2 regions of the Kitasatospora sp. NPDC048298 genome follow, and region 2 is predicted to be linked to the other one. Evidence: riboswitches for the same ligand, from Rfam matches in the RefSeq annotation. Region 2 holds a riboswitch; the other holds the start of a gene.

Region 1 (8,798 bases), on a different contig from region 2:
GCGCGAGGCGGGTCAGAACTCGCGGCCGATCAGCGGGACCTGCTGGCGGCGAGCTGGTGGCCGCGCGGGCGGCGGCCGCCTCCAAGCCCCGGGTGCCGAGGGCCCACCGCTTCCAGCAGGGCCCGAGCGCCCGGGGCTTTCGCCGCACGGGGCGCCCGCGTCCCGCCCCGCACGGGACGCCACCGGCGAGGCTGAGTAGCGCTCCGCGACCACCGCGGGGACGGAGGACCGGCACGCCTTCCGCTACGCCCACGCGGGCTGAGTTCAGGGGTCGTGGCGATCGCAGTGGTCATGACCCCCGTCGTGCCCGTCGCCGTCGTGCCCGTCACCGTGGTGCTCGTGGTGCTCGTAGTGCTTGATCGTGGTGAGGTCGTTGGCGGTGTGGATGGTGGCGTCACCGCCTCCGGTGACGGTAGCGGTGTTGGTGACCTGCGCAGGGGCGTCGCAGGAGACGTCGACCTTCAGGGTGATGGGCGGGTAGCTCTGCCCGGCAGGCAGGACGTCGCTGCGGGTACAGGTGAGGGTGGCCAGAATGCAGTGCCATCCCTTCCCGGTGATCCGGTCGGCCCGAAGACCTGCGGGGAGGGTGTCGTGAACGGTGACCGTGGTGCCATCGGTCGGGCCGACCGCTGTGGCGTTACCCACAGTAATGGTGTAAACGCCGTCCTCGCCCCGGACGAAGTGGTCCGCGTGACTCTTGGCGATGGTCAGGGAGGGGCCGAGTACCGTGAATGTGAGGCCGGTACTGCCGGTGCCGGCAGCGCTCTCGGTGCCGCCGCGGTCAGTGGTGGCGCTGCCACTGGATTCGGTGAGGCCGGTGGCGGCGGTGTCGATCACCGGCACCGTGCGGCCGTTGACCTGGGCGACGGAGGCGCGCTGAGCCGTGGCCGTCCAGACTGTGGCCAGGACGATCGCCAGGACGGCCAACCCGGCCATCATGACCGCCGCCGGCTTGCGGACCCGTACCCTCAGCCACCGTCGAAACATGCCGCCCATTCCTCCCGGGCCGCGGCTTGCTTCAGCCCGCCCTCTCCCATGCCTGAACACCGACATCTCCGCTTCCAAATCGCCGACAACAAGCCGTTACTGTTCGTGACCCGAATATCACTTTGCGCTTCGGTGAGTGCGCTCGCACATACAACACGGTGGTGATCGCGGCGAGCACACGAGACCCGACGGACAACCCGCCGAACACAGCGGGTGGGCCAGTGGTGCGCCGCAGAGCGCCGGCGAGGATGACGCCGGCGCGAAAGGAGCGGTGGCGCGCTCGATGACGACCCTCATGCGTCACCCACGGAGCGGATCAGCCGGACGCGGGGGCGGGGCTCGGTCGGAGTGGTCACCGGCGGCGCCGGAGGAACTTGAAGAGCAGAAGGCACAGGGCAGCGACGAGGGCCGAAAGCCCGGCGACCACAGGGGACGGGAAGTGCCCTTGCTGGGCGACCGACGCGGCGACCGCTCCAGTGCTACCGGGAGTCGTCGGGAAGGTGACGGTGGCGCGCGCGGTGTGCTCGACCAGGCCGCTCTTGAGCGTGAGCTCCACCGTCGACGAGCCGTCCGACAGCTGTGCGTCCAACGGGACGACCATCTCCGCAGCGTCACCCGGAGCCAGTGTGGTGCCCGTCCTGGCCGGGAACGGTCCGGCGCGCAGTCCGCCCGACCCGTCGAAGACGGAGAGTGCCCCGCCGATGTCCAGGGCGCGGCCCCCCGTGTTGTGGATCCGGGCGCGAACCTCCCCCCGCCCGTCGCGGGCTCGGGCCGGATGGAGCCGCTCGATCTCGAAGTCCGAGGGTGGCTCACCACCGGGACCGACGTCGATGTACATGCGGACGCCCACCCGGCCCTGGAACGTCACATTGTGCGAGCGGTCCGTGGGGGTGTCCGTCTGTGCCCAGATGACGCCGTATCGCTCCCCGGCGGCGGCGTCCCCGGGCACCCGGATGGTGGCGCGTACTCGCACCGTTTCGGAGGCCGCCAGCTCAAGGTCCGCCGTGTCGAGTGACGTCCAGCCGGTCAGCTCGTTGGGGGTGCGCTCCGGCGCGAAGGTGAACTCACCCTTCGCGATGGTGGCCGCCGCGGCGTAGACGTTGACGTGCATCGGCGTGGACGACTCGTTGGTGACCTCCACCCGCCGCTCGATGGTCGAGCCGGGCGCGACGTGGTCGACGATGTAGGCGTGCGCCCTGGGATCCGCACGGCGGCTTTCCGGAGCGTCGAGCAGCTTGATACCGATGGTCTTCCCCGCGGCCGGGTCCCGGGGGGAGGACAACCCGGGTGCCGCATGCCCCGCTGCCGGCATCACCCCGGCCGCCTGTACGAGGGCCAGCGCCAGCAGCAGAACCCCGCACCGGCGCGCGCCCTTCATTCCATCAGGCAACGGACTGGGTCAGCGTTCCGGTGTAGATCCCGCCGACGGCGCTGGGGGGCACGTTGACGGAGATTGTCGGGTTCCAGGACGCGGTGTTGTCTCCGACACCAGCGCTCCCGGTGAGCACCGTCTGCGCGCTGTTGCTCAGCGTCACGTTCGTTGGAGTGGCGGTAATGGTACCGGTCGTCGTCACCGTCCCGACCGTGTAGGTGGCGTCGGTGGCGGCGATCGTCGTCACACCGTTTGTGAAGTCCGTCTCCGCTGCGGTCACCGTCCAGGAGGCCGAGACGAGGGCGCGATCGTCGGTGACGGTACAGGGCCCGATCGGCGCGCTGATGACGGTGCCGGGCGCTCCCGAGCCGAGGTTGGCACTGGCCGGTACCGTCAGCGTCAACGCGCCGGACGTGACGGCGAACGTGACTGTGGTGCTGGGGTCGGCCGCCGCGACGGCGAGGCCCGGCTGGACCGCGACGAGAGTCACGGCTGCGGCCGCGATGGACATGATTCGTGCAAGCACAATTGCTCCCGAAGTAGCTGCCCGCCAACGGACACTGGCAGACGTGGCGTCAGGGAATCGGGCGCGGCCCTGTTCACGCAAGCCGACGCGCGCCACACTCCGCCACACGAATGACCCCGTTTCAGCCGGATCGAAGCCCAGCCCGCGACACGCGGGGTGCGGTGCGGGCCGTTCCGTACGGTCTCCTTCGACGGCCGCGGCTCGGCACGCCGGGACCGCCGCGCCCTCACCCCCCACCAAAGCCGGGAGCGCACGGCCGGCCGGGCCCGCTCGGTGGCGCAGGATCGGCGGGCCTCAGGGCGGGCACAACGCGCAGACGGCGCCCTCTGGACTTACTAGGACGTCCAACTATATGGTCGACGGCAGGTCCGCGGTGTCAGGGAAGCCGGTGTGAGTCCGGCACGGTCCCGCCACTGTGACCGGGGAGTTCGTCCTCGTGAGGGACGGCCACTGGCAGCCAGCCGGGAAGGCCTGAGGGCGTGCGGTGATCCGGGAGTCAGGATACCGGCCGCGGGTGATCCGTGTTTTCCACGAGGATGGAGACGACACGCATGACTCCGGGCTGCTCCCGTTCCACTGCTCCTGGCTGTCCTGTGCCGACGACTGCCGGGGCCCAACCGCTCTGACGGTTCGTCATGCCACCGCCACCGTGACGTCGCGCGGCCGCATCACCGTGCGCCCGCCCGTCGGCGGCGGCCTCCATTCCTCCTCTCCCCGACCCTGTCGAGAGTAGGAACCGATGGTCCGTGAACTGACCCACTTCGTCGGCGGCAAGCGCGTCGCCGGGACGTCCGGCCGCTTCGGCGACGTGTACGACCCCAACACCGGCCGGGTGCAGGCCCGGGTGCCGCTGGCCGACCGCGCCGAGGTCGAGGCGGTGATCGCCGACGCCGCGCAGGCCCAGCCCGCGTGGGCGGCCTGGAACCCGCAGCGGCGGGCGCGGGTGCTGCTGCGCTTCCTGCAACTGGTCGAGCAGGAGAAGGAGGAACTGGCCCGGCTGCTGTCCGCCGAGCACGGCAAGACCGTGGCCGACGCCCACGGCGACATCCAACGCGGCCTGGAGGTCGTGGAGTTCGCCGCCGGGATCCCGCACCTGCTGAAGGGCGAGTTCAGCGACAACGCCGGCACCGGCATCGACGTCTACTCGATGCGCCAGCCGCTCGGCGTCGTCGCCGGCATCACGCCGTTCAACTTCCCCGCGATGATCCCACTCTGGAAGGCCGCACCCGCGCTGGCCTGCGGCAACGCCTTCGTCCTCAAGCCCTCCGAGCGCGACCCCTCGGTGCCGCTGCGGCTGGCCGAGCTGTTCCTGGAGGCCGGGCTGCCGCCGGGCGTGCTCAACGTGGTCAACGGCGGCAAGGAGGCCGTGGACACCCTGCTGGAGGACCCGCGGGTCGAGGCGCTCGGTTTCGTCGGCTCCACGCCGATCGCCCAGTACGTGTACGCGACCGCCGCTGCGCACGGGAAGCGGGCGCAGTGCTTCGGCGGCGCCAAGAACCACATGATCGTGATGCCGGACGCCGACCTCGACCAGGCCGCCGACGCGCTGGTCGGCGCCGGCTACGGCTCGGCCGGGGAACGCTGCATGGCGATCTCGGTCGCCGTACCGGTGGGCGAGGAGACCGCGGACGCCCTGGTGGCGAAGCTGGTCGAGCGGATCGCCGGGCTCAAGATCGGCCGCTCGGACGACCCGGCGGCGGACTTCGGCCCGCTGGTGGGCCGCGACGCGCTGGACCGCGTCCGCGACCACCTGGACCTCGGCGTCCGGGAGGGCGCCGAACTCGTCGTGGACGGAAGGGACTTCCGCCTCCCCGGCCACGAGGACGGCTACTTCCTCGGCGCCTCCCTGTTCGACCGGGTCACCCCGGACATGCGGATCTACCAGGAGGAGATCTTCGGCCCGGTGCTCACCGTCGTCCGCGCCGCCGACTACGAGGAGGCGCTGCGGCTGCCCAGCGAGCACCAGTACGGCAACGGCGTGGCCATCTACACCCGGGACGGCGACACCGCCCGTGACTTCACCCGCCGGGTGAACACCGGCATGGTCGGCGTCAACGTGCCCATCCCGGTCCCGATCGCCTACCACACCTTCGGCGGCTGGAAGCGCTCCGCCTTCGGCGACCTCAACCAGCACGGGCCGGACTCGATCCGCTTCTACACCCGCACCCGCACCGTCACCTCGCGCTGGCCCTCCGGGGTCAAGGAGGGCGCGAGCTTCACCATGCCGACGATGGGCTGAGGCGGGCCGTGCACACGCAACTGACCGACGATCAACTCGCCATCGTCGAGACGACCCGGACCTTCGCCCGCGAGCACCTCGCACCGAACGCCGTCGAGTGGGACCAGGCCAAGCACTTCCCGGTGGACGTGCTGCGCAAGGCGGCGGAGGTCGGCCTGGCCGGCGTCTACGTCGGCGAGGAGTCCGGCGGATCCGGGCTCACCCGCGCCGACGGCGTGCTCGTCTTCGAGGCGCTGGCGACCGGCTGCCCCTCGATCGCCGCCTACCTGTCCATCCACAACATGGTCGCCTGGATGATCGACCGCTACGGCGACGACGCCCAGCGCGCCCGGTGGCTGGCTGGTCTCTGCACGATGGAGACCCCCGCCAGCTACTGCCTCACCGAGCCGGGCGCCGGCTCGGACGCCGCCGCGCTCACCACCCGGGCCCGCCGGGACGGGGACGCCTGGGTGCTCGACGGCGTCAAGCAGTTCATCTCCGGCGCCGGCGCCTCCGAGGTCTACCTGGTGATGGCCCGCACCGGCGGCCCGGGGGCCGACGGGGTGTCCGCCTTCGTCGTCCAACGGGACGACCCCGGCGTCTCGTTCGGGCCGAACGAGCGGAAGATGGGCTGGAACGCCCAGCCCACCCGGCAGGTGCTCCTCGACGGGGTGCGCCTGCCCGCCGACCGCCTGCTCGGCGCGGAGGGCGAGGGCTTCCGGATCGCCATGAGCGGGCTGAACGGGGGCCGGCTCGGCATCGCCGCCTGCTCGCTCGGCGGCGCGCAGGACGCCCTGGAGCGCGCCACCGGCTACCTGGCGGACCGCGAGGCGTTCGGCGCCCGGCTCCTGCACTCCCAGGCCCTGCAGTTCCGACTCGCCGACATGGCGACGGAGTTGGAGGCGGCCAGGGCGCTGGTATGGCGGGCGGCGGCCGCCCTGGACCGGGGCGATCCCCGGGCGCCCCAGCTGTGCGCGATGGCCAAGCGCTACGCCACCGACACCGGCTTCGAGGTCGCCAACCAGGCCCTCCAACTGCACGGCGGCTACGGCTACCTGGCCGAGTACGGCATCGAGAAGATCGTCCGCGACCTGCGGGTGCACCAGATCCTGGAAGGGACCAACGAGATCATGCGCGTCATCGTCGCCCGCGGCCTGACCGGAGCCGCGTGATGACCCCGAACGACACCGCGGAGGTCCTCGTCCAGCGGGAGGGCCGGGCCGGGCTGATCGTCCTCAACCGGCCGGCGGCCCTGAACGCCCTCACCCACGGCATGGTGCGGCGGATCGCGCAGGCCCTGGACACCTGGGAGGAGGACGACCGGGTCGACACCGTCGTCGTCACCGGCGCCGGTGAACGGGCCTTCTGCGCGGGCGGCGACATCGTCGCCATCCACCGCGCCGCCACCGGCGGGGACCGGGGCGCCGTCGAGGAGTTCTGGCGCGACGAGTACCGCCTCAACGCCCGGATCGCCCGCTACCCCAAGCCCTACGTGGCGCTCATGAGCGGCATCGTGATGGGCGGCGGCGTCGGCGTCTCCGCCCACGGCAGCGTCCGCATCGTCACCGGGACGACCCGCGTGGCCATGCCGGAGGCGGGCATCGGCTTCGTCCCCGATGTCGGCGGCACGTACCTGCTCGCCCTCGCTCCGGGCGAGTTGGGCACCCACCTGGCCCTGACCGCCGGTTCCGTCGGTGCCGCGGACGCGCTGCTCTGTGGGCTCGCCGACCACTTCGTTCCCACGGAGAAGGTCCCGGCGCTGCTCGACGACCTCGCCGAGCTGCCCGTGCACGACGCCCTCGAACGGCACGTCGGACCGGCGCCGGCCGGTGTGCTGGACGGACAGCGCGGATGGATCGACCGGTGCTACGCGGCCGGCACCGTCGAGGAGATCCTCGACCGGCTGCGGGACAGCGGTGAACCGGAGGCGAAGAAGGCCGTCGACCGGATCACCGCCAACTCGCCCACCGCCGTGAAGGCCACGCTGGCCGCGTTGCGACGGGCCCGCGCCCTCGGCCCGCTGGAGGCCGTCCTGGACCAGGAGTACCGCACCTCCTGCGCGGCCCTGGCCACCGGCGACCTCGCCGAGGGCATCCGGGCCCAGGTGATCGACAAGGACCGTTCGCCGCGGTGGAGCCCGGCGGCGCTGGGCGCCGTCGAACCCGCCGCTGTGGCCCGCTACTTCGCCCCGCTCGGCGAGCGCGAACTCGGCCTCGCCGCCACCACACCCCTGGAGCGCTGGTGACCCTCGACATCGGATTCATCGGACTGGGCAACATGGGCGGCCCGATGGCCGCCAACCTCGTCAAGGCCGGCCACCGGGTGACCGGCTACGACCTCGCGGCGGACGCCCGTGAGCGGGCGGCGGGCCACGGGATCGCCGTCGCCGAGTCGGCGGAGCGGGCGGTGGCCGGGGCCGAGGTGGTCATCACCATGCTGCCGACCGGCCGGCACGTGCTGGAGGCCTACGAGGGCCTGACCGCCGCCGCGCGCGAGGCGCTGTTCGTGGACTGCTCCACCATCGCCGTCGGGGACGCCCGGATCGCCGCCGACCTGGCCCGCACGACCGGGCACCGGGCCGTCGACGCGCCGGTGTCCGGTGGTGTGCCCGGCGCCGAGGCCGCGAGCCTGACCTTCATGGTCGGCGCGGAGGACGCCGACTTCGGCGAGGCCGAACCGTTGCTGGCCGCGATGGGCCGCCGGGTCGTGCACTGCGGCGCCTCCGGGGCGGGGCAGGCCGCGAAGATCTGCAACAACATGATCCTCGGCGTCTCGATGATCGCGGTCAGCGAGGCCTTCGTCCTCGGGGAGAGCCTCGGGCTCAGCCACGAGGCGCTGTTCGACGTGGCCTCCGCCGCCTCCGGGCAGTGCTGGGCGCTCACGTCCAACTGCCCCGTCCCCGGGCCCGTCCCCACCAGCCCGGCGAACCGCGACTACGCGGCCGGGTTCGCCGCCGCCCTGATGGCCAAGGACCTCGGACTGGCCGCCGGGGCGGCCGATTCCGCCGGCCTGCCCACCGAACTCGGGCGCAGGGCAGCGCAGTTGTACGCCGACTTCGCGGCGGCCGACGGCGCCGGGCTGGACTTCTCCGCCATCATCACCACCCTCGGGAAGGGCACCGCATGACCTACGAGACGATCCTGGTCGAGCGCAAGGGCCGGGTCGGGCTGATCACCCTCGACCGCCCGAAGGCGCTCAACGCGCTCAACACCCTCCTGATGAACGAAGTCGTCGCCGCGGCAACGGACTTCGACCGTGACCCGGACATCGGCTGTCTGGTGGTCACCGGTTCGGAGAAGGCGTTCGCGGCCGGCGCCGACATCAAGGAGATGCAGTCCCTGGAGTTCGTCGACGCCTACCTCGGCGACTGGTTCGCGGCCTGGGACCGGTTCGCCGCGCTGCGCAAGCCCGTCGTGGCGGCCGTCGCCGGCTACGCGCTGGGCGGCGGCTGCGAGCTGGCGATGCTGTGCGACGTCCTGCTCGCGGCGGACACCGCGAAGTTCGGGCAGCCGGAGATCAAGCTCGGCGTCATCCCCGGCATCGGCGGCTCGCAGCGACTGACCCGCGCGGTCGGCAAGGCCAAGGCCATGGAACTGTGCCTGACCGGCCGGGTGATGGGCGCCGAGGAGGCCGAGCGGGCCGGCCTGGTCTCCCGGATCGTCCCGGCCGACCAGCTGCTCACCGAGGCGCTGGCC
Region 2 (8,798 bases):
AGCGACCCGGTCCGGGTCACCGCGCTGGTGGCCAAGGCGCCCGCAGCCACGCGGAAACTCCTCGAGCGGCGGGCACAGGAGGCTCCGGAACGACCGGGCTTCATCATGTTCGGGGGGCCTCGGGCCGACTCCGAGCCCGGCGAACAGTGGGCACTGGAAAGGGGACTACTGATCCGGGACCGGCACCGGTACGGGCCGGCCCGCATGCCCGCGGAGGTGGCACTCGCACTGCGCGGCCCCGACTGGCACGCCCCGTTCACACCCCTCCCGCCCGGCGTGCGGCCGGCGCCCGCCACCGTCTCGGACATCGACCGGGAAACCTCGGCCGCCACGATGGCGTTCGCCGCCCACGCCGTGTCCGTCCTCGGGGTGTGCGCCGCCGCTCCACCGGCCCGGCTCAAGGCCGGCGGGGTCGGCGCCCGCGAGCTGGCCCGGATCGGCAGAGCGGCACAGTGCGACGAGATCCCGGTACGCCTCGTCCTGGAGGCGGCGAGCGCGGCCGGGCTGCTGGCCCGGGACGGCGACCGGGTCGCGGCGACCGCGTCCTACGACAACTGGGCCGAGCAGGAACCGGCCGACCAGCTCGCCGTGCTGCTCCGGGCGTGGTGGGCACTCCCGCTGACCCCCGGCGGGAGCCGCGACGAGGACGGGAAGGCTCTGCCGGCGCTCGCCGGGGCACCGCCCTGCGGAGGCTGCGTGCAGGCCCGGCACGGGTTGCTCACCGCCGCGTCGCAACTCCCGGCCGGCGAAGGCGCGGCGAACTCGGCGGACCTGGGAGCGCTGCTCGGGTGGCTGCGCCCGCTCGTCGACGAACTCCCCCAGGACACCACGCCGTTCGCCACCCTGATCCGGGAGGCGGAACTGCTCGGCGCACTCGCCCTCGGGGCCGTGTCCCCGATCGGCGCCGCCCTGCTCGCCGACGACGCCCAAGCCCTGACCGACGCCTGCCGGCGACTGCTGCCCGCCGCGAGCGGGACTGCCCGCTTCGGAAGCGATCTCACCGCCGTGGTCGCCGGCACACCGTCGGCGCACCTCCTCGCCCTGCTGGACTCCGTCGCGGACCGGGAGAGCGCCGGTGCGGCGTCCGTATGGCGGTTCAGCCCGGGAAGCGTCCGCCGTGCCCTCGACGCCGGCCTCACCCCCGACGCCCTCACAGCCGACCTGGCCGCCATCGCCGTCGAGCCGCTTCCCCAGCCGCTCTCGTACCTGATCCACGACACCGCGCGCAGCCACGGTCGAGTGCGCATCGTCTCCGCGGCCTGTGTGATCCACGGTGAGGAGCCCGCCCTCCTGGCCGAACTGGCAGCGCACCGCAAGCTCACCCAGCTCGGCCTGCGGCTGCTGGCACCGACGGTGCTGATCAGCCGGACCCCGCTCGACAAGACGCTCGCGGCACTGCGGTCCGCGGGCTACGCCCCCGTCGCCGAGAAGCCCGACGGGTCCGTCCGCATCGAGCGGGCCCAACGCGCCCGCGCGGCGAGCACCCTCCCGCCGCCGCGCCCGTCCGGTGGCAGGTCCCGCACACAGCGGGCGGACGCCCACACCACGGACGCCCGGACGACCGTCGACCTGCCCTCCCTCGCCGTCCGGCTTCGGGACGCCCCGCAGGACATCCCGGAGCCGGACCCGTGGGACGACCGCCCGTACGCCAGCGACACCGAGGAGATCATCGCAGGGCACGCGCGCAACCTGTCCTTCACCGACGTCCGCCAGCTGGCCCATGCCGTCGACGACGGCCAGGCCATCACGATCGAGTACGTCGCGACCTCGGGCGACGAGACGGTCCGCACCCTCAGCCGGCTCGAACTGGACGCCCCCTACCTGCACGGCTGGTGTCACCTGCGGAACGACGAGCGGATGTTCACCATCTCCCGCATCCACGGGGTGATGCCCGCGTAGCCCGGGCGGGATCGCCGCCGGAGCGGGCACCTCGCGGTGGGCCGGGAACGGAGTTCACCCCGCTCCCGTGCCGGTGGTCGCGATCAGTCGTCGTGGTGGCCTGTCTGTTCTCTCCTGTGGCGGGGGAGTCGGTGGGACTCGACCGGTCGTCCGCCGGCGAGGTGCTCGGTGACGATGCGGTCGGCGACAGCCGGGTCGATCCTCCCGTACCAGATGTCGTCCGGCTGCACGCTGACGACGGGGGCCTGGTTGCAGGGGAACTGGCACCCCGTCTGGGTGACGAGCACGTCGTCGTCGCCGAGGCCCAGCTCGGTCAGTTTCCCTACCAGGGCGCGTAGTCCCTCCTCCGCGCCCACGGCCGCGCAACGCGGACCGCGGCACACCATGACCTGGTGCCGGTGGCCGGGGACCTCCTCCCAGGCCGTGGACGTGAGGCCGGGCTCCGTGCCGCTGATGGCCTTCGTCACCGCGGCCACCGCGGCGACCGCGTCCGGTGAGTCGGCGAGGCGGGTCGCGACGAGGAGTTCGGGGCGGTGGCCCGCACGCTCGCGCCACCAGTGCGCGGCGATCCGCCGTAGCCAGGAATGGGCCGGGCCGGAAGCCGCGAGGCGGACGCCGATCACGACCACGGTCTCGTTGCCCTCGTTGGCCAGCCTGGTCAGCGCGGCCGACAGGGAGGGGTCTCCCTGCTGCAGGAACGCGATCGAGGCCCGGTGCGACGCCGCCGTCCGGAGGAGTTCGTCACGGCGGACGACTTCCCCGATCGACATGCCGACCAGGAGTACGGCACTGCGGCGGGCGGGGGCATCCGGCAGGGGGGAGGTCATGGGGTCGTCCTTTCGCGGAGCAGTCCGTTCCACCGGATGTGCGGTCTGTCGTGCCGGGGGTGTCGTTCCACGGTGACGTCGACGCCGTAGACGTGCGCGATCGTGGGCGAGGTGAGCACCTCGGAGACGGGCCCGTGGGCGACCAGGCGGCCGTCGAGCAGGACGACCACCTCGTCGCAGTAGGCGGCGGCGAGTTCGAGGTCGTGCAGCGCGGCCACCGTGGTGACGCCCAGCCCGCGTACGGTTTCGAGGAAGCCGAGTTGGTGGCGTAGGTCGAGGTGGTTGGTGGGCTCGTCGAGCAGCAGCACGCCGGGCTCCTGCACCAGCGCCCGCGCGAGCTGGACCCGCTGCCGCTCGCCGCCCGACAGCGTCGGCCAGGACCGGTCGAGCAGGTGGCCGACGTCGGCCGCGGCAACGGCGTCGGCGAACACGGACCGCTCGTGGGCGCCGGCCGCGGAGTTCGTCGGCACGGGCCAGCGGCCGCGGTGCGGCGTGCGTCCGAGCTCGATGACCTGACGGACCGGCAGCGACAGCCGGGTGTCCGCCTGCTGCTCCATGAAGGCCACCTGTCGGGCTCGTCGGCGGGCCGTGAGCGCGTGGAGATCCGCTCCGTCCAGGAGGACCCGTCCCGCGCTCGGCCGGGTCAGCCCGGCGACCGCGCGCAGCAAGGTGGTCTTCCCGGCGCCGTTGGGCCCGAGCAGGCCCGTGACCCGGCCGGGGCCGAACGCGAGCGAGACCTCGTCCAGCAGCGTGGCTGCGCCGATCCGCACACGGAGTCCCTCCGCGCGCAGTTCGACGGGGGGCGTCTTTGTCACTGCCCCCTCCCGTCGGCCCGCCCCTGGCGCCACAGCAGCCAGGCGAAGAAGGGCGCTCCGAGCCCGGCCGTGATGACGCCGACGGGAATCTCCCGGTCGGGCAGGACCGAGCGCGCCACGATGTCGCTGCCCACCAGGAGGGACGCGCCCACCAGCGCCGACACGGGCAGCAGGAGGGCGTGGCGCGGCCCGCAGACGAGACGGACCACATGCGGTACGACCAGGCCGAGGAATCCGATGACGCCGGTGTTGGCGACCAGGCACGCGGTCACCAGCGCGGCTGTGGCGACGAGGGCCCAGCGGGTGCGCTCGACGTGGACGCCGAGGGAGCGGGCGGAGGTCTCGCCGAAGGCGAAGGCGTCCAGGTCGCGGGCCGAGGAGGCCAGGACCGTGACACCGATCAGCGCGACCGCGGTCAGGAAGACGGCGGTGGGCCACCGCACGCCGGCGACCGAGCCGAGCGTCCACTCCATGACACCGCGCGCCGCGTTGCGGTCCCCGAGGACCATCACGACGAACGAGGTGTACGCCCCGCACATCTGTCCCACCGCGATGCCGGCGAGCACGGTCCGGGCGGTCGGTAGCGACCGGGTGCGCGCGCCGGCCAGTGCCAGGACGACGACGGCGGCGAGCAGGGCACCGGCGAAGGCCGCCGTCGCCACCGCACCGGTGCCCACGACGCCGGACACGCCGGCGCCGAGGACGATCACGGTGACCGCGCCGGCGGCGGCTCCGTCCGAGATCCCGAGCAGGAAGGGATCGGCCAGGTCGTTCCCGGTCAGCGTCTGCAACACCGCACCGCAGACCGCGAGGCCGGCGCCGGTGGCAGCCGCTCCCAGAACCCGGGGGAGCCGCAGCTGCCAGACGATCTGATCGTCCAGCAGCGTGACGTTCGGGTCGCCCAGCCCGAGACGGCGCACCACGACGTCGATCACGGTGTGGACCGGCTCGTGTTGCGAGCCCACGGCCAGGCCGAGGAGCACGGTGGTCAGCAGCAGGGCCACACCGATGGCCAGCGCCGCCGTCGCGCGGCCCGGACCGGAGGACCGCACGACGGGGTGGGGCGCGGTGGTCATGAACCCGGGTGCAGCCGGCCCAGCCCCGCGGACACCCGGGCGGCACCGTCGGCGAGCAGCACGCCGGGAGTCGACTCCGAGAACGGCACCACCACGAAGGCCTTGCGCTGCACGGCGCCGAGCTTGCTCAGCACCGGGTCGTTCTCCAAGTAGTCGATCTTGGACTGGGCGGTGTCCCAGCCTGCGTCCGCCAGCACGATGGCGTCCGGGTCCGCCGCGACGACCTTCTCCCAGCTCACGTTCTGCCAGCCACCGGGCAGGTCCCCGAAGACGTTGCGGGCGCCCACGGCATCGAGTACGAGTTGAGGTCCGCCGTGGCCGGCACCGACGAACGGCGTCTTGGTGTCCGAGTCGTACCACAGGACCTTCAGGCCCTTGCCCGCGGCCGTCGCGGTGAACCGGGCAAGCTGCTGCTCCTGCTGCTGCTGGATCGCGACGGCCCGCTCCGGGACACCGAAGACCTTGGCGACGTCGTTCAGTTCGCCCCACATCGCCTGCCAGGTCGTCGGCGGTACCTTGCTCTTGTCCGAGCAGCCGAACGGGGACACGTACGACGGGATGCCCTGGTCGCGCAGTTCCTCCCGGCTGCCCGCGACCTTGTCGGTGAACGCGCTGGCGTAGGAGGCGTACAGGAAGTCGGGACGGGCCGCGAGGAGCTTCTCCTTCGTCGGGTACTCCTTGGAGAGCACCGGGACGGAGTCGTAGGCCGCCTTCCACTTCTCCGGGACGGAGTCGTCGAGGTAGGCGGTGCCGGCCATGCGGGACTGCAGGCCGAGGGCCAGGGCGACCTCGGTGGCACCCTGGTTGAGGGTCACCAGCCGCTCGGGCGGCGCGCCGACCGTCACGGTGGTCCCGCAGTTGTCCACGCCGACCGGCGCGGCACTCCCGGCCGTCCCGCCGGACGCGACGGGAGCCGGGACGCCCGCGCAGGCGCCGAGCATGCCGGTGAACAGGACGGCCGCGACCGCCCGGCCGACACGTATCGGCCCTCTGGGACGTGCGGAATGTACAGAATGTGCGGAACGTATGGATCGAAACGGGTACGGCAGACCGCTGGGCACGTGTTCTCCAAAACCCTCGTGGAACATGTCGCGCCGTGGCCGGTCTCCTGGCTTCCGCATCGACGCGCCGCGGCCGACCTTCCCAAGCGGCTCTTCCAGCCCGCCCAGTGGCCCTGACCGGCGGCAGAGCCGGTCAGCGAGGGCCGCGGAACTCCGCGGCAACAGTGGCGAGGGCCGCACCGGAATTCGACCGGTTTCCCGAACACCACGGCGCTGGCAAGATATCAGGCCTAGCGATCTTGTCCGGGAACAGTCCGGGACCGCAGGGCGGACGGGGAGCCGCGACGACCCGCGGATGCCCACCGACGCCGCGCGGGCGGGGCCGCACCGCGGCGGCGGTGGTTCATCGGGCGGTCGGTGCCTGGCAGGTGAGGTCGCCCCCCGGGAGCTTGCCCGTGGTCAGGTAGCGCGTGGTGGCCGCGTCCGCGCAGGACCCGTTGCCGTAGACGCCGTGCCCCTCTCCTCCCAGCACGGTGATCATCCGGGAGCCGTGCAGGGACCGGTGCATGCTCTGGGCGGCGGTCAGGGGCGTCTGGGAGTCCCACTCGTTCTGCAGGATCAGCGCTTGGACGTCGTTGTCCACCGTGGTCGGGGCTTCGCTGCCGGGCTTCCAGAAGGCGCACGGCTTGATGCCGTACGCGAAGTCCCCGTACAGCGGGTACCGGGCCTTGCCGCGCACGGTGTCGCGCCGGTACTGCTCGGGGTCACGCGGCCACGATGCGGCGGTGTCGCCGCACATGACCGTCCAGAGGCTCGCGAGGAGGTTCTCCGGGGGGAGTTCGGGGTCGGGCGCCGGCGCGGCGGGCTTGTCGTCCTCGGCGGCCTTCTTCAGTCCGGCGATCCAGTCGGCGGCCTTCCGCTCCGTGAAGAAGATGTCGCGCACGGCGCGGATGTCGTCGCCGGTGAGGGGGCCGTCGCCGGTGTCGACGGGCTTGCGATCCGCCCGGGCGACGATGTCCCAGAAGGTGTTGCGGACTTCGGCCGGGGTCCGGCCCAGGTGGTACGTGGTGTCCTGCCCTGCGGTCCACTCGCTCCACCGCGTGAAGGCGGGCTCGGTCGCCTGCGCCATCTGCTGGAAGGTGCCCCGCCCGTACTGCGTGGGGTCGACCGCGCTGTCCAGCACGAACCGGTCGGCCCGCTGGGGGAACATCTGCATGTAGACGGCGCCGAGATAGGTGCCGTACGAGCCCCCGTAGTAGGAGATCCTCTTCTCTCCCATGACGGTGCGGATGAGGTCCATGTCGCGGGCGGTGTTGCGGGTGGTGATGTGCCGCAGCTTGTCCCCTTCCGCGGCGGCGCACTTGTCGGCCACTGTTCGCGCCCACCGCACGTCCTTGGCGAAGGTCTCGGCGTGGTACGGGCGGTCGATGTTCAGCTCGTCGGGAGTCAGACCGCAGCTGACGGGGGAGCTCTGCCCGATGCCCCTCGGATCGAAGCCGACGAGGTCGTACCGGTCCTTCACCTCCTGGGGGATGACCGGCTCCATGGCGACCGGCAGACCCAGACCCGAAGCGCCGGGACCGCCGGGGTTGAACAGCAGTACGCCGCGGCGGTGTTGCGTACTGCTCGCCTTCAACCGGTTCACCACGACGTCGAGCTTCTCGCCATCGGGGTTGTTGTAGTCCAGTGGCACCTTGACGGTCGCGCACTGGAAAGCGGCCGGCGTGTGCTCGTCGCAGTGCCCCCAGCGGAGCGTCTGCTGGGTGTACGGCCGCATCGGGTCCTCGGCGACGGTGCCGGACGTGGCGGAGGCCGTCGCCGGTGTCAGCGTCGCGGCCAGAACCACCGCAGCTCCGACGGTCACGAGAGAGGATATGGGTGTGTTTCGCATCGTCATGCTGATCCTTCGAATGATCGGATGATGAGCTCTCCGCGTCTCCGCGTCTCCGCGTCTCCGCGTCTTCACGGAGGCCGACGAGCCCGGGAACGGGAGCGGAGGCCGGGCGACGCCGGCGAGGTATCGGTCGCTTCGACCGGGCAGGACATGATCATGGCTCTCGGGGGACGGCCACACATCACGCGAAGTAGGGAAGGGGTTCTCCCCCGATCGGGGGAGAACCCCGGCGCGCTGAGGCCGGAGCACGAGGGTCACGTACTCGGTCGGCAGGTCGGTGCCGGTTCGGCCCGGGAGGTCATCCCGGTTCGGAAGCCCCGGGGAGGCGTGGTCGGGTGTCAGGGGCCGCTCCTACACTCCGGCCCATGGGACTTTCGATATCAGTGGGACTCCTCTACGACCAGGCGCGCAATGACGCCGAGGGGCTCGACTACCACCGCTCCGCCTTCGCCCGCCTCAGCCGGGCGCTCATGGCGGAGGGAATCGGCTGGCACGAGCCGGAGATGACCGATCCGCCGCGCACCCGTACCTTCTCCGCCGGCTTCCCCTACGGGTACCTGACCCAGCTGCGCCGCATCCTGGTGCTCACGGACTTCGGCGAGCCCGTCACATCGGCTCTGGAGGTCAGCGAGAGCCAGTACGAGCGCGACTGCGAGAAGGTCCGGGACGAGATGTCGAGGTTCGACTCTCATCTGCTCTGTCACTCCGACAGTTCCGGCTACTACGTGCCGGTCGACTTCGAGGATCCGCTCTTCCTCCCTGACGAGGCGGACGTCGACGGCGATGGCATCGTCGGTTCCAGTCAGCGACTGCTGGCCGAACTGTCGGGTATCGCGTCGTCGATCGGCATCGAGCTCGACGGTGAGGGCGTTCCCTTCGATGTCGGGGCGGTCGGGCCGGCTGTGGATCCCGCGATGGACGGACCGTTCGAGACGGAACGTTTCGCCTGGCGTCAGCTCCATCGGGCGTGCCTGGCGAGCATCGAGGGCGGCCACGCCATCGTCTTCCACTGAGGCCCGGGGCCACCGGACCTCCAGTGGATGGCACGTCAGGCCGGATGCGCGGCCTTGATGGGACCCTGACAGCACCTCAGGTTACTTTGAGGTAATTTAGCGGTGTCGTCCGGGTGAACGTCCCCGGCCCCGCATGAAGGACTCGCACGTGCTCTCTCCCCAGTCCCGCCGTTCCGGCCGCCGTCTGGCCGGTTCCGCACTGGCCCTCGCCGCCGCCGTCGGTGTGCTGCCCGTCGCCCCCGCGTTCGCCGACCCGGCTCCGGCTCCGGCTCC

The links. A riboswitch is a leader RNA that binds a small molecule or an ion and turns the genes downstream of it on or off. The one in region 2 is predicted to bind cobalamin.
Region 1: linked by a shared signal. The riboswitch ahead of ACGF0D_RS20005 (CoA-acylating methylmalonate-semialdehyde dehydrogenase) and the one ahead of ACGF0D_RS27795 (ABC transporter substrate-binding protein) in region 2 are both predicted to bind cobalamin.

Annotation. Positions count from the first base shown of each region.
Region 1 is NZ_JBICYZ010000025.1:96,274-105,071, reverse strand. It holds gene ACGF0D_RS20020 (hypothetical protein) at 265-987, opposite strand; gene ACGF0D_RS20015 (peptidase) at 1,340-2,365, opposite strand; gene ACGF0D_RS20010 (hypothetical protein) at 2,370-2,870, opposite strand; cobalamin riboswitch at 3,222-3,413, shown strand; gene ACGF0D_RS20005 (CoA-acylating methylmalonate-semialdehyde dehydrogenase) at 3,625-5,124, shown strand; gene ACGF0D_RS20000 (acyl-CoA dehydrogenase family protein) at 5,133-6,275, shown strand; gene ACGF0D_RS19995 (enoyl-CoA hydratase/isomerase family protein) at 6,275-7,348, shown strand; gene mmsB (3-hydroxyisobutyrate dehydrogenase) at 7,345-8,229, shown strand; gene ACGF0D_RS19985 (enoyl-CoA hydratase) at 8,226-8,798, shown strand, end outside.
Region 2 is NZ_JBICYZ010000042.1:68,741-77,538, forward strand. It holds gene ACGF0D_RS27775 (helicase C-terminal domain-containing protein) at 1-1,899, shown strand, start outside; gene ACGF0D_RS27780 (ferredoxin) at 1,983-2,726, opposite strand; gene ACGF0D_RS27785 (ABC transporter ATP-binding protein) at 2,723-3,541, opposite strand; gene ACGF0D_RS27790 (FecCD family ABC transporter permease) at 3,538-4,617, opposite strand; gene ACGF0D_RS27795 (ABC transporter substrate-binding protein) at 4,614-5,558, opposite strand; cobalamin riboswitch at 5,698-5,903, opposite strand; gene ACGF0D_RS27800 (alpha/beta hydrolase) at 6,022-7,482, opposite strand; gene ACGF0D_RS27805 (hypothetical protein) at 7,896-8,525, shown strand; gene ACGF0D_RS27810 (phospholipase) at 8,674-8,798, shown strand, end outside.